Ferrimicrobium sp.: one gene and its partner. The protein of the gene in region 1 interacts with the protein of each later gene in a pairwise test. Links are inferred from orthologs where the notes say so. Each region holds a gene or a part of one and is shown in the gene's direction. Other genes may lie near its edges.

Region 1 (8,569 bases):
TTGGCATCGCTGCTCGAACTCGGTCTCGCTGAGCTCCTGCAGTGCGCTGTAGAGCTCCATGCAACCTGGCCGTGGAAGTCCTGGCGCAGTGAGCACCTCGTCGAAGGTGTTCGAGATCACGTATGCGTCAAGGAGGGTATTCTCCATAGCGCAACCTTAGCAGATCTGGTTCGACGATTTTCCCAAGCAACATGTTGTTCATCGTTGTTATGAGAGTATGTGCGGTCGAACCTACGCCAGAAAAGCGAACAAATGTACTACTATGTCGCTATGGAGCTGTTGCCTACCTCATCGTTGCTTGACGCGACCTCGCATCAACCACCGACAACGTTACCGCTCAAGGCCGAGTACGCGGCGTTGCTTCCAAAGGGGGGATTGCTGGCAGGCGCCGTTACCAGCGTCCGTGGACCAGGGTCCTATACCGCCATGATTGAGATGCTCAGTGTCACCTCTCAAGCGGGTTGCAACATCGCCCTTGCTGGCCTCCACGATCTTGGTGTGGTGGCGCTAGCACGAGCCGGTTGGGATCTTTCTCGTGTCCTATTGGTCGATCATGAATCTGAGATGACCCAGGTCATTGCGCTGCTTGTTGCAGCCTTTGATGTGGTCGTGTTGGATGTGGCCGTCCTCGACCGTTCTTGGTACCGACTTGTCGCGCGGGCTAGGGAGCGCAGGAGCGCACTGGTAATGCTTGATCGTATGGTGACGATCGAGCATCACCAGCTCCGACGACCTCTGCCTGGAGTGACGCTCGTCGTCGAGGAACTCGGTTGGGGTGTCCCAACGCCGGAGTGCCCCTTGGGATCTCCAATCCTGCGTATGACAGCAGAAGAGCACGGGCTCACGCTCGGTAATGCAACAACGGTGGCGCAATGATGCTGACCACTCCTCGACGTATGGTTGCTCTCGATCTCACTGGGCTTTCGGCGCTGGCGCTCGATCTTGCAGTACGTGATTGCGCTGCAGTGGTGTACCGAGGTCAGATCGTGGAGGTAGCTGAGGCAGCCAAACACCATGGTGTTGTGGTCGGCATGCGTGCATCGGAGGCGATGGCACGCTGTCCCATGCTGGAGGTGCGAGAGCGCGATCAGTATCGAGAAGAGCAGTGGCTTGCACGATTGTTGCGGATGTTTGACTCGGTCTCTCCTCACTTTCGTCGCTACCGACATTCGTTGATAGCCCCATTGGGCTCGATGACTCGCTACTTTGGGTCCGAACCACAGGTATTTGCGGCTATCGAGTCGGTCATTGCATCGCTGACCCAGACCTACCCCCAGGTGCGTGCCACGCTTGGTGCGGCGGATTCTGCCTTTGCTGCATTGGTAGCAGCACGCATGGGGTGTCGAATACGTCCAGGGGAGTCGGTGTCGTTTGTGGGCGAGCGCAGAGTCACTGAACTCCTTCCAACGCCAGTGGCGGCGGTGTTGTGTGAGGTGGGGATGGAGCGAGTTGCTGATTTTCAACGACTCGATGGTGCTGTTGTGGCGGCACGTTTTGGCGGCACCGGACTGCACTGGCATCGTCTCTGTCGCCTTGAAGCCGATCTTGTTGTCGGGGATGATGATCCCTCCGAGATCGTGATGTGTGCCACGACTGTCTTCGATGGCGACACCATCGAACGGATCTCATTCCGCCTGATGCGACCACTCGATCGACTTGTTCACACCGCCGAACAGGGTGGACTGATACTTGTGAAGGCGAACATGGTCCTCGTTACGACGACGGGTGAGCTCACCAAAGTGGTGGAGGTGCTTGATGGAGCAAGTACTACGGAACTGATCGCTCGACTTCGATGGTTCGAGCAGGCGACGCGGTCGCGTCGTGATCGGTTGGTTGAGGTGCGTATCGAACCATTGGGGTGGTCCCCATTGCGTCGACGCCAGCTGACACTCGATCGTCAGGAGCTCAAGGAGTCGGCGATTCTTGCGACACTGACTCGATTGACGACACTCTATGGTGACGATAGTGTGCGCGTACCGGTGATACAGGGTGGTCGGTCCCTAGGCGAGCAGGGCGTTTGGGTCCCTTGGAGTGGGCGATGGCCATCTCCGATGCCCTCAGATGATACTGGGGCTCCGTGGCCAGGTCGTCTGCACGGTGCTGCCCCAAGCCTGGTCTATCAACACCCCCGTGAGATCGGTCTCTTTGATGTCGCTGGCGTTCCTGTGGGGGTGTACGGGGACGGAGTCATTCTTCCTCAACCCGCGGTGCTCGTTCTCGGCCGTGAGCAGCTCGTGATTTTGGCTTTTCATGGCCCTTGGGTCGTCGTTGAGCGCTGGTGGGAACACCGTCGCCGACGGTATGTGCGGCTGATGGTGATCACCCCCAAAGGGGTCAGTCTCGTGATTCGAGAGGCACAACGTTGGTGGCTCGAGGGGGAGTTTGCCTGACGCATGTCTCGCCACCGACAGCGACCGATCTGGCGCGTTCAAGATGTCGCTAGTGTGCGATCGGAGTATGCGGTACCCGACCCTTTGATATCGGGTTACGCAGAACTCCACGCGCATAGCTACTTTAGCTTCCTTGACGGTGTCGTCTCACCCGAGGATCTTGTCGCCGCGGCGAGCCATGCAGGTCTCGCTGGGATTGCACTGACCGACCACAATGGTCTCTATGGGATCCCTCGCTTTTTGGCGGCTGCTCACTCCGTTGGAATTCAACCGATTATCGGGGCTGAAGTAACCCTTGGTAAGGAAGAGACGCGCACCGGGACATTCGATCCGCCCGGAGAGCATCTCGTGATTCTTGCGGCCTCGATCGAGGGGTATCAAGCACTCTCTCGAACGATTGCTGAAGGACATCTTCGGGGGGGATCGAAGGGCGTCTTTTCGTTGTCCCTCGATCAGTTGGCCGCCAACCAACCACAGGATGGCTGGATTGTATTAACTGGATGTCGGAAAGGGCCCCTCTCGCGTGCGTTCATGGAGGAAGGTCCCAACGCGACTCGACGTCGATTGAGTGAATTGGAGGAGCGTTTCGGCCATGATGCGTTGGTGATTGAGATCCACGATCATGGTGATCCATTGGATGCGGTCCGAGCGGATTTCTTCGCTGCACTTGCGACCGAGCGGGCGTTACCGCTCGTCGGTACGCAAAATGTGCACGCTCTCGATGGCCATGGTCAGCGATTAGCGACGATTGCGGCTGCGATCAGGTCAAACTCTCGGCTTGCGCAACTCGACGGATACCTGCCGAGTGCGGGGGTGCCGCGACTGCGCACCCCCAAGGAGCAGCAACAGCATTTTGGACGTTATCCGGGTATCGTAGCCCAGACGTTGGAGGTGATGGAACGCTGTCGTTTCCCACTCCAGCTCATCGCTCCGGGTCTGCCTCGCTCGCTTGCCCCTGCGGGTGCGACGGATAGCTCCTGGCTTCGCAACCTCACTTTTGAGCGAGCGCCACAGCGCTATGGAGTTGCAGCTGCCGAACGGGTTCCAGGAGCCTATCGTCAGCTCGGCTACGAGCTTGATATCATCGAGTCATTGGGTTTTGCTGGCTACTTCCTTGTGGTGACCGATCTGGTCGATTTTTGCCGCAGAGAAGGGATCTACTGCCAGGGTCGGGGATCGGCAGCGAACTCCGCCGTCTGTTACGCCCTCGGGATTACCAACGCTGACCCGGTCGCCCTTGGTCTGCTCTTTGAACGTTTCCTCTCTCCTGAGCGTGACGGTCCTCCGGATATCGATATCGATATCGAGAGTGGGCGACGCGAGGAGGTGTTGCAGTATGTCTTTCGTCGCTATGGCAGGGAACACGCCGCTCAAGTCGCTAGCCTGATCACCTATCGGGCTCGTTCTGTGCTCCGAGATACCGCACGCGTCTACGGTGTGCCAACCACACAGATCGACCGATGGTCTCGCCAGATCGAACGGCGCGGTTCATTACGTGCTTCACTGGATGCGCGTGATCATCACGGACACCCACTGCTGGAAGTTCCTGCCGACATGGCTCAGATCGCACTCGGTCTCGAAGATGTCCCCCGACACCTTGGTCTTCATGTGGGGGGGATGGTGATCTGTGATCGACCGATCATTGAGGTTTGTCCAGTTGAGTGGGCGCGTAAGGCAGAACGAAGTGTGCTGCAATGGGACAAGGATGATTGCGCACAGATGGGACTCGTCAAGTTCGATCTCCTTGGCCTCGGGATGCTAGGCGCGATCCATGAGATGGTCGACCTGGTCAAGGAGGCCTGGGGCGTTACTGTCGACATTGCACTTTTGCCCCAAGAAGAGCAGGTCTACGAGATGTTACAGCACGCTGACTCGATCGGTCTTTTCCAGGTGGAGTCGCGGGCGCAGATGGCGACATTGCCACGGTTGAAACCGACCTGTTTTTATGACCTTGTCGTCGAGGTCGCACTCATTCGCCCGGGCCCAATCCAGGGAGGGTCGGTCCACCCCTACCTCCGACGCCGGAGCGGGGAGGAGGCGGTGACGTACTCGCATCCACTGCTCGAACGGTCGCTCGCCAAGACCCTCGGGGTGCCACTCTTTCAAGAACAACTCATGCAGATGGCGATGGATGTTGCTGGGTTCTCGCCAGCACAGGCTGACGAACTGCGACAGGCGATGAGTTCTCGACGATCAACGGAGCGCATGGAGCGACTCAAAAGGCGTCTTTTTGCCGGTATGGAGGCGAACGGGGTCGATGACCGTGCAAAGGAGGAGATCTACCAGAAGCTCTCTGCTTTTGCAAACTTTGGGTTCCCGGAGAGTCATGCTGCCTCCTTTGCCTACCTTGTCTATGTCAGTGCGTGGTTTAAACGCTATTACCCGGCAGCGTTTTATGCAGGTATCTTGCGTTCGCAGCCGATGGGGTTTTGGTCACCGCAGACCTTGCTGCGTGACGCCACTCGTCATGGGGTTGAGATTATGCCTCCTGATGTCAACCGTGGGTCAGCTATCACCACCTTGGAGGCGCATGATGGTGAGATCCGGCTTCGGGTGGGACTCAACACCATCCGTGGCATTGGAGACGAGAAAGCTCACGCCATCATCGGGGCCAGACCGTACGACGCTTGGCGAGCGCTTCTCGACCGTGTCGAACTCAACGAGTCGCAGATGATCAATCTCGCCAAAGCAGGGGCATTCGATAGCTTTGGTGAACATCGTCATGCGGTGATCTGGCAGAGTGGTGAGTTGGTGCGGGATCAAGGAGGGCTCTCGGGTATCGTGGCGATGGGTACACAACCTTCCTTCCCGCCCCTCAATGAGCAGGAGCGACAGCGCATGGAGTCTCGCGCTCTCGGATTTGTGACCGGTGGGCACCCACTGGAGTTGCTCCGCACCTCACTAGAAGGATCTGGCGTCGTGCGCTCCGATCGGCTAAGAGAGTTAGGCGATGGGGCCAAGGTAGTGGTGGCGGGCATCATTACCCATCGACAGCGTCCAGGTACGGCAAAGGGTGTGGTCTTCCTCAACCTTGAGGATGAGGCTGGGTTGGTGAATGTCCTCCTACGCCCTGGCGTTTGGGTTCGTTTTCGCGAAGCAGCCCTTTCATCTGCCGTGCTCGTGACAGGGAGGTTGCAGTGTAATGGGGAGGTGCGCTCGGTGATCGCATCCAAGGTGACACCGCTTGACAGTATCCCTGTATTTGGAGCGCGTAATTTTCAATAAGGGTAGCTCCGCGCTAGGGATAGTGACACAGATCACGACCACGACCTTAAGTGAGGTAGAACCAAAGGCGGATGAAGACGTGCTAGGGTAGTGGCCGATGCGATACCAGACGATCAGTATGTCATTAGTGGTCGCCTTGGGTGGTCTCGTGCTGGCGAGTTGTGGAAGTCGGACGACGAGCCTGACGACGCCGCTTGCCTCGGCCCCAGGGATTACCGCTTCGAGCGTGCTGTTTGCGAGCGAGGTCGACACCGATGGGGTTTCTCGTCAGTACGCCGCTGATGAGGTGGCTGGCATCCGTGCGGTCCTTCGACTATTTGACGAACACCACGGTATCTATGGTCGTCAGCTGAGCGTTGTTGTGAAAGATGACGCGGGACAGACCGCGATTGCGGCTGACGAGACACGGTATTTGAGCATGACGGTTGGTGCTTTTGCCCTGATAGGCGATAGCCCGTCCTCGGTGCTGAATCCTATCTCGGCCCAGGCCTCGAATTCGGGCATCCTTCAGCTCTATCCGATTGGACAGGCGACGGGGGCGAATACGGTCAATGCCGTTCCTCCGGTCACTACCTCAGCCTCCAATCTTGGGACGCTTCTGAACTATCTCGATTTAGCCAATGGCACCATCGCTGTCCTCTCACCAACTGGTATTCCAACGATCGCTCGTGATCTTGGCGTCAAGACGACACCGGAACAGCTCACGTATACCACCAGTGGACAACTGCAAGGGTTGACCCAGCTCACCACAACGGTCCCGGACCTCGTGTTGAGCTTCGCTCCAGCGTCGGTGACGATCAAACTGCTTGCAGAGCTCAGTAGCTTGAATGAGGCGCCGACGGTGATCGCCGTCGAGGACTCCACATCGCGTCAACGGTTGCATGCCGGAGCACCAACGTTTCATGGCGATCTCCTGCGCCTTGGAACTTGGGTGCCTCAAGAAGCCCTTGATCAGGCATGGAGTGGGTATCTGTCCAAGGTTGATCACCTCCTCGGTCCAAAAGTCCCCCTGAACTCTGCGACCCTTAACGGCATCTACAGCGCTACGATGTCGGTAGAACTCCTCCGTTCAGTGGGGCTCAATCCGAGTCGTCGCGCGATATTGACGAGCTTGGCTCAGCACCGCTTCAGTCCGGCCATACCAGCTTTGGGTCCGTGGAGTGCGACTTCGGGATTTCAAGGGGGTGTACTGACGGGGACCGCACACCCCGTATACGTTGATGGCACCCGAGTAACGCTGACGCCGCCCAGCCTGGCATCACCTCCGAGGGTCTAGGCCGGCGGTTTGCCTGACCCTTTGAGTCGCCTGGGTGGTGCTAGAGTCGGTGCATGCGCGAGAGAAGGAGGCGATGATGGCGTGGGACTTTGCTACTGACCCCGCATTTGCAGCGCAACTGGTATGGATCGAGGAGTTGGTCCGGGAGGAGATTTTTCCGCTTGAAACGCTCGATCTTGCTACTCCAGGGCTGAAGCAGATCATCAAGCCTTTGCAGGAGGAGGTGAAGGAGCGTGGACTTTTCGCTGCCCATCTGCCTCCAGGTCTTGGTGGTCAAGGTTTTGGTCAGGTCAAGCTAGGACTGATGAATGAGATTTTGGGGATGTCACCAATTGCCCCACTCGTCTTTGGCAACAACGCTCCCGACTCGGGAAATGCTGAACTTCTTGCTCTTGGTATCGAGGCAAATGGTGCCGAGTTCCAGCGCGAACGCTATCTTGAACCCCTGTTACGCGGTGAACTCGCGAGCGGGTTTTCGATGACTGAGCCCGATGCAGGTGCTGATCCGACGCGCATTAGCGCGACGGCGTTAAGGGATGGTGATGAGTGGGTCATCAACGGGCATAAATGGTACACCACCAATGGATCGGTGGCAGATTTTCTCATTGTGATGGTCCGGACGATTCCTGATGTGCCTGCTCGCCAGGGTATGTCGATGCTACTTGTCCCGAAGGGGACGCCTGGGGTGCGTGTGGTGCGAGATATCCCCACCATGGAAGACCCTGTCGTACGCCCAGGCTCTTACGGCAATCACGCGGAGATCATCTACGAGGATGTTCGCGTACCCCTTGATCATCTCATTGGACATGAAGGGATGGGATTTTCCCTCGCTCAGAGTCGGCTCGGTCCTGGTCGGATCCACCACTGCATGCGATGGCTTGGGCAGTCACGCCGGGCCTTTGCGATGATGTGTGAGCGAGCTGTCTCCAGGGAGGTTTTTGGCGAGCCACTCGCTGCCAAGCAGACGGTGCAAAACTGGATCGCCGATTCAGCTGCTGAGATGTCGGCTGCTCGTTTAATGACCCTGCAGGCGGCGTGGTTGATCGACCTGAAGGGACAGAAGGCAGCTCGCAAGGAGATCTCGATGATCAAGTACTTTGGGGCCCAGGTGCTCTACAACGTGATCGATCGGGCGATCCAAGTCCACGGTGGTCTCGGGTTCTCCTCCGACCTTCCGCTGGAACAGATGTACCGTGCTGCACGGGCAGCCCGCATCTATGATGGTCCCGATGAGGTGCACCGCATGACGGTTGCTCGCCAGATACTGCGTGATTACGAGCCTGTCGAAGAACCCACTGAACTCATCGCCACCCGGCGAGTGGCAGCCAAGGAGCACTTTGCGGCGCAGCTTGAGCTGTTAAGCATCGACCGTTGAGCGAGTAGGGCGAACGCATCGGTCCTGTAGCTTGCCTTTGGCAGTTAGCCTATTGAGAGCACAACATGTGAGATCGATGGAGGAGATGTGTCGAGAGACCCGCGGACGATTGTGAGCGTTCATGCCCACCCCGATGATGAAGCATCCAAGGGTGCTGCTACGATCGCGAAGTACGCCCAGCTGGGTGTTCGTGCGGTGCTGGTCACCGCCACGGGCGGCGAGGAGGGCGAGTACCTGAATCCAGCCTTCAAGGAGCGGGACCCAGGCGAGTTGCCGGAGCTGAGGATGAAGGAGCTGGCACGT
Region 2 (6,658 bases), on another replicon or contig:
AACAAGGAGGAGTGATGAGGTTTCGTCAGTTAGGGATGTCGGGTCTTCGGGTGTCAGAGGTTGGCCTCGGCTGTAATAACTTTGGTGGTCGGCTTGAATTTGAGGCATCGAAGGAGGTGCTCGTTGCCGCCTTCGAGGCCGGCATCACCCTCTTTGACACCGCTGATATCTACGGAGGTAACGGTGCCTCGGAGGAGATCATGGGAGAGGTGATCAAACCCTTTCGACATGAGATCGTTCTTGCTACCAAGTTCGGCATGGACATGGGTGATCGAGATGTCGCACGTGGATCTCGGCGCTATCTTATGAGGGCGCTTGAAGCCTCTCTTCGCCGCCTACAGACTGACCACATCGATCTGTATCAGCTGCACCAACCTGATCCACTCACGCCGATCGAGGAGACGCTTGCAGCGCTTACCGATGCGATCCATCAGGGCAAGATCCGTTACATTGGATCGTCAAACTTTGCCAGTTGGCAACTCGTGGAAGCTGAGCTTATCGCGCGAACGCTAGGCGCTGAGCGATTCATCTCGGCGCAAAACCACTACTCGATGGTGGAACGAACGGTGGAGGATGAGCTGATACCAGCGGCCAGTAAGTATGGTGTGGGTATCCTGCCGTTCTATCCATTGGCCTCAGGTTTGTTGACGGGGAAGTTTCACCGGGGGGTGGCGCCGGTCGCTGGTACACGACTCGCCTCGCGCCCTCAGCAACTCGACAACGCTGAGTGGGATCTGATTGAGAAGCTTGATCACTATGCGCATGACCATGGAATGGAGCTTTTGGATCTCGCCTTTGCCTACTTGCTCGGTGAGTCGCAGGTAAGTTCCGTGATTGCCGGGGCCACCTCAAGGGCGCAGGTTGAACGCAACGTCGCCACCCAGGGCCATGCACTCACGGCTGATGAGTTGAGCGAAGTACGGTCGCTCTGTGCTGCAGGAAGCACGCCGTCAGCTTGAGCGAGAGACGAGTGCAGCGGTCATCATCTTGTTGATGGCCAAGGACGAGCCGAGCTACTAAGGCCAGGAACGAGTTGCTCAAGCCAAGGGGCCGTTGGTGACCCCTTGGCTCAGGCGCGGAGGAGGTGGGATTCGAACCCACGGTGAGTTGCCCCACACGCGACTTCCAATCGCGCCGATTCGGCCGCTCTCGCACCCCTCCAGGTCTCAGAACCGTTCGGTTCCGAGCGTGCTACACTAGCTTATAGTTTCTTTGGACCGTGTCCATCACGGAGGTCGGGCCCCACGTGGCGGGACCTCGTGAACCGGGTCAGGGTCGGAAGGCAGCAGCCCTCAGCAAGGTATCTCGGGTACCGTGGGTCGCCTGACCTCCGTGATGGACACGGTCCTTGGAGCACAGGCGTTTTGGGGGAGCTGCCGACATTAGGATGGCGTCGTGTCCGCGAACTATCAGTCCCTGTATCGGCGGTTTCGACCCCAACGCTTCTCGGAGGTGCTTGGACAGGATCACGTCACGAGGGCACTGCGAGCGGCTGTTGCCTCAGACTCTGTCGGCCACGCCTACCTGTTTTCAGGGCCACGAGGTACAGGAAAGACATCGACCGCTCGGATCCTTGCCAAGGCATTGAACTGTGAAAATTTGGTTGATGGTGAACCGTGCCTTGCCTGTGCGTCGTGCGTCTCGATTGCGTCGGGAGCCTCGGGGGAGGTTGAGGAGCTTGACGCTGCCTCGAACTCTGGTGTAGATGCGATGCGATGGTTGATTGGGACCGTCGCCACGGCTGGGACAGGTCGATGGAAGGTCTACATCATCGATGAGGTTCATATGCTCTCCACTGCTGCGTCGAACGCGCTGTTAAAGACACTCGAGGAGCCACCGCCGCACGTTATTTTTATTTTGGCGACGACAAACCCGCAAAAGGTACTCCAAACGGTCGTCTCACGAACCCAGCATTTTGAGTTCCACCTATTGGACATGTCAGCGGTAGGCGAAGTTGTCGATGATATTGCGAACCGTACTGGGGTTGAGCTCAATACGGCGACCCGTGAGTGGGTTCTTCGGCGGGGACGAGGATCGGCCCGAGATACCCTCTCCGTTCTTGAACAGGTCTTGGCGCTTGGACAGGTCATTCCAGAGGTCGACGCATCCATAGAGCTGGCAGTGGCGAGCTTGCTGGAACTTGATGCCAGTGCAACGGTGCTGGCGGTGGAGGAGCTCTTGCAGTCAGGCAATGATCCTCTCTGGGTCGTCACCGAGCTCTTGGTTCGTCTGAAGGAGCAATTTCTCGCAGCCCTTCGTGGCGAGGGAGGGGAGTACCCACTTGCTCGTATAACGCGGGCAATGGAGACCTTAGGACGTTTGAGTATCGGTGTTCGTGATGCCCTGGATCCGGGGGTGGTACTTGAGGCAGTCCTTGTGCAGTTGGTGGCGGATTCGGCTAGCGGCGCTGATCTCGAACAGCGGGTCCGACGACTCGAGGAATCGCTCGGCTCAAGTACTCCCATGCCGCCATCACGCGAGCTAGCCACAAGCGATAGCAGGTCCCAAAGTGTGGAGGCGGTGCGACGACCTTCTCGGGAAGACGTTGGCCCCTCAAAATCTCCAAGTGGTGATCTCGCACGTCTTCGTGGCGCGATTGGCCGACCTTCTAGTCGGCCTAACTCGCCAGCGTCTGTCGGTTCGGGAGCTGGCCAACCTCCAACAACAGAACCTCCGATGACAGAACCTCCATCGAAAGAGCCTCCATCGAAAGAGCCACAGACCCTTAGCTCGCAGACGCCAGATTCACTGCTCCCTCGCCGCGAAGGGGACACTGGGCAAGAGAGACGACTAGCGCCTGAGGCTGGGTCCAAGGAGACTGGGTCCAAGGAGACTGGGTCCAAGGAGACTGGGACTCCAGCTGTGGCTCCGGATGACGTCGTCGCCGAAACGAGTGACTCGGTAACCCTCGGTGACTCGTCGGAGGAACATCGAGACGGGACCCACGTAGGGAGAATGGAGGCAGACTCCACGGAAACGACGCGAGCACCATCAATGGCGACGATCCAAGAGGTCACAACCCCACTGACCGATGAGTCGGAGCTCGCAACGCGGAACGACAAGGGGAGTGATGAGGGGCACCTGGAACCGACTGCCTTGCAGGGGCCCGATGGCGCGCTTGATCTAGCGGCCACAGATCAGTTGCGTACGTTGATCCAGGCTGAGTGGCTTGAGCGTTATCTTCCCGCGCTGCAACAGCGCAATATCCGCACGTGGATCCGTGATACTCGGCTGACGGTTTTGGGCGCGGGGGAGATAGGCATCGTCCTCGATCATGAGACGCGGCGTAAGAAGCTTGAGCCCTACCTCAACGAGATCATTGCTCTGCTGCGTCAACTCTACGGAGGACAGCTGGACTTCCGACTCGTGCTAGAGAGCGAGACAGATCCAGCGACAGCGAACCGCTCTGATGGGCTAACAGACTCACCTGAGGAGCTGATCTCCGAGGCTGATGACGAGGAGTTCACCACCTCGGTACCGACGCAGCGTTTTAGTGATGATGCGATCGTTGCTAATGTCACCGAGGTCTTTCCAGGAGCACGATTGATTCAGGGGGAGCTCTAGACGATGTATCCTGCCTCCTTGGCAAAGCTCATGGATGAGCTTTCTCGGTTGCCCGGCATCGGCCCCAAGTCGGCGCAACGAATCGCGCTCTTCATGGTCAAGCGAGGGCCACAAGATGCGCAGCGGCTAGCGGATGCACTGACGGACGCAGTGACGAATACCAAGCGCTGTCGAGAATGCTTTGCACTCAGTGAAGATGAGCTCTGTGGCGTCTGCGCGAATCCAGGCCGTGATCGGACGGTGATCTGTGTGGTAGAGGAACCCAGAGATGTGCTCGCTTTCGAGCGTGGCCTGTCCTTTCGCGGGTTGTATCATGTGCTTGGCGGTGTGATCAGCCCAATGGATGGCGTAGGACCGGAACAGCTACACCTCAGTGAGCTGCTCAACCGCTTGCGTGATACCTCCGTCAAGGAGGTTATTTTGGCTACCTCGTCGACAATCGAGGGGGAAGCGACGGCGACCTATATTGCCAAGCTTGTCAGCCCAGCTGGGGTTGGCGTTTCTCGGCTGGCGACGGGGGTGCCGGTTGGAGGCGACCTCGACTATGTCGATGAGGTGACCTTGTCACGTGCGCTCGATGGACGTTATCGCCTGTAGTTAGTGCTGTTGCTCCTGCACGATCTCAATTAACGTTCCGTTTGCGCTCTTGGGATGCACGAAGGCGACAAGCGTGTCTCTGGAACCAGGGCGTGGCACGTGGTCGATGAGTTCAAAACCCTCCGCTTCGAGCTCCTGGATGGCCGCGGCGCAGTCGGGAACTCGTAGGCCGATGTGGTGGAGTCCCTCGCCACGCCGTTGGAGGAACCGGGCAACACTTGAGGATTGGTCATAAGGCGAGACGAGCTGGATATAGGAGTCAGCCACTTGCAGCAACACCTCGTCGATGCCGTCAGATTCGACGCGTTCGCGGTGTACGACACGACCACCGAGGGCGACGTAGTGTTGGATGGCCGTTTCGAGGTCGGCAACGGCGATAGCCACGTGGTCAATCTCGGTCGTATTCATGTATTCTCCACGGTCTTGGCGCGAGCAAATCGTTGAAAGAGGGTGATCTTGTCCTCGCCGACACGGTCGCGAAGGGCCTGATCGGTGACGCCGAGTCCATCGGCGGGACTCAGACAACGGATGCCGACCTTGCCTTCGTGAAGGTTCGCGCGTACGACATTGACCGCTCGGCCTACATGTTCGAGGTCAAAGGTTGCAGAAAGCACTGGTTGTACTCTACCTTTGGCGATGAGCTTATTGGCTTCGTAGGCTTCGCGATAGTTAGCGAAATGGCTGGCTTTGATGGACTTGAGCTTCATCCAGAGGTGACGATTGTCGTATTCGATGCGATAGCCAGTGGTAGCGGCACAGGTCATGATCAACCCGCCGCGCTTGGCGACATAGACGGAGGCCCCCATCGTCTCGCGCCCAGGATGCTCAAAGACGATGTCTGGATCCTCTCCGACGAGGGCGCGAATATCGCTGCCAAAACGTCGCCACTCGCTCTCGTCTTGGGTGTTCTCATCCTTCCAAAAGCGATACCCATTAGCGGAACGATCGATGATGTATTCGCAGCCCATCTCACGCAGCAGGGCTGCCTTTCCGGGGGATGAGACGACTCCCACCGGGATGCCACCACCGTTGAGTACATATTGGACGGCATAGCTGCCGATCCCGCCGGTTGCACCCCAGATCAGCACCACCTGACCTTGGGTCATGTGTGCTCCATTCTTGGAGACGATCATACGGTAGGAGGTGGAGTTGCACAACGGGTTGACTGCTGCCTCCTCCCAACTCAAATGAGCAGGTTTTGGCATGAGCTGGTTGGCTTTGACGATGGCAAAATCGGCAAGTCCGCCAAAGTTCGTCTCAAAGCCCCAGATCCGCTGCTCGGTGGCCAACATCGAGTCATCGTGAGAGGAGGGATCTTGGTCATCGACGTAGTTACAGTGGATCGTCACGCGATCGCCGACGTTCCAGTTCCGTACCGCGGAGCCGACTCGAACGATGATGCCTGAGGCGTCGGAGCCAATCACGTGGTAGTCGAGGTCATGGCGACGGTTCCAGAGGTTGTGCGACCGGCCCATGCGCTTTAGGAAGTCAAAAGTAGGCACCGGCTCAAAGAGTGAGGACCAGACGGTGTTGTAGTTGATCGATGAGGCCATCACCGCTATGACCGCTTCGTCTGGGGCGAGTTCGGGCACGGGAACGTCGTCGACGTGTAACGAACGTGAAGGGTCTCTGTCCGCTGACGGGATCCCCTCAAACATCGAGATCTCGTCTTTGCGGAGAAAGGCGGCTCGATAGTGGTCAGGGAGGGGCAGCTGGGCCAACTCCTCTCCGCTCGCGTTGGCGAGGATGGCATCGATGAGTTCCGTTGTCATCCTCGTATGCTACCAGCAAGGAGGAGGATTCTTGATGCATGAGGAGTCTCTCGTATACTAGAAGTACGAAGAAAGGACGCACGATGGCAAATTCTGTAATCGTATCAGGAGCACGAACCCCTATTGGGAAGCTCTCAGGCGCACTTGGATCGTTGACAGCAATGCAGCTCGGATCGATCGCGATCAAAGGTGCGCTCGCTCGCGCCAGCCTGGCACCAGAGATGGTTGAGTATGTGTTCATGGGGCATGTGCTCCAGGCTGGACAGGGTCAAATCACCGCGCGACAGGCTGCTGTTGGTGCTGGCATACCAATGACGGTGCCCTCCACTACCGTCAACAAGGTGTGTCTCTCTGGTCTCAATAGTCTGCACCTAGCGGATCTCATGATTAGGGCTGGGGAGGCTGACATCGTGGTGGCCGGTGGCATGGAGTCCATGACCCAGTCCCCCTACTTCCTCCCCGGGGCGCGGGGCGGTTTTCGCATGGGTGATGTTCAGCTCATCGACTCGATGCTCTATGACGGGCTCTTCTGTGCGTTCGACAAGATGGCCATGGGCCTCGCAACCGAGCAGTATCTGCAGGTCACTCCGATTCCTCGAGAACGACAGGATCGCTTCTCGATGCTGTCTCATGAACGCGCGGCTAAGGCGATCAAGGATGGAAGAATGGCCAAGGAGATCGTTCCTGTGGCAGTTCCTCAGCGCAAAGGTGATGATCTGATCATT

The links. Proteins that work in one complex are often made in the same cells at the same time.
Region 2: the proteins of M7Q83_RS00965 (region 1) and dnaX interact in binary tests that used the Escherichia coli proteins (3 or more experiments, as listed by UniProt). The link is inferred for Ferrimicrobium sp. from one-to-one orthologs.

What each region holds. Positions count from the first base shown.
Region 1 is NZ_DAHXOI010000001.1:213,013-221,581, forward strand. The notes cover bases 2,095-5,815. They hold M7Q83_RS00965 (error-prone DNA polymerase), read left to right. Parts: upstream 2,095-2,444; coding sequence 2,445-5,615; downstream 5,616-5,815. Other genes in these bases: M7Q83_RS00960 (hypothetical protein), read left to right, coding at 2,095-2,390; M7Q83_RS00970 (ABC transporter substrate-binding protein), read left to right, coding at 5,713-5,815. Also shown: M7Q83_RS00950 (circularly permuted type 2 ATP-grasp protein), read right to left, coding at 1-147; M7Q83_RS00955 (hypothetical protein), read left to right, coding at 253-876; more of M7Q83_RS00960, read left to right, coding at 873-2,094; more of M7Q83_RS00970, read left to right, coding at 5,816-6,891; M7Q83_RS00975 (acyl-CoA dehydrogenase family protein), read left to right, coding at 6,968-8,266; M7Q83_RS00980 (PIG-L family deacetylase), read left to right, coding at 8,354-8,569. UniProt on the Escherichia coli protein: DNA polymerase III is a complex, multichain enzyme responsible for most of the replicative synthesis in bacteria. This DNA polymerase also exhibits 3' to 5' exonuclease activity. The alpha chain is the DNA polymerase catalytic subunit.
Region 2 is NZ_DAHXOI010000039.1:3,202-9,859, forward strand. What follows is about bases 1,068-3,979. They hold dnaX (DNA polymerase III subunit gamma/tau), read left to right. Parts: upstream 1,068-1,395; coding sequence 1,396-3,564; downstream 3,565-3,979. Other genes in these bases: recR (recombination mediator RecR), read left to right, coding at 3,568-3,979. In the rest of the region: M7Q83_RS13110 (LarC family nickel insertion protein), read left to right, coding at 1-15; M7Q83_RS13115 (aldo/keto reductase), read left to right, coding at 15-959; more of recR, read left to right, coding at 3,980-4,161; mce (methylmalonyl-CoA epimerase), read right to left, coding at 4,162-4,569; ccrA (crotonyl-CoA carboxylase/reductase), read right to left, coding at 4,566-5,933; M7Q83_RS13150 (acetyl-CoA C-acetyltransferase), read left to right, coding at 6,017-6,658. UniProt on the Escherichia coli protein: Part of the beta sliding clamp loading complex, which hydrolyzes ATP to load the beta clamp onto primed DNA to form the DNA replication pre-initiation complex.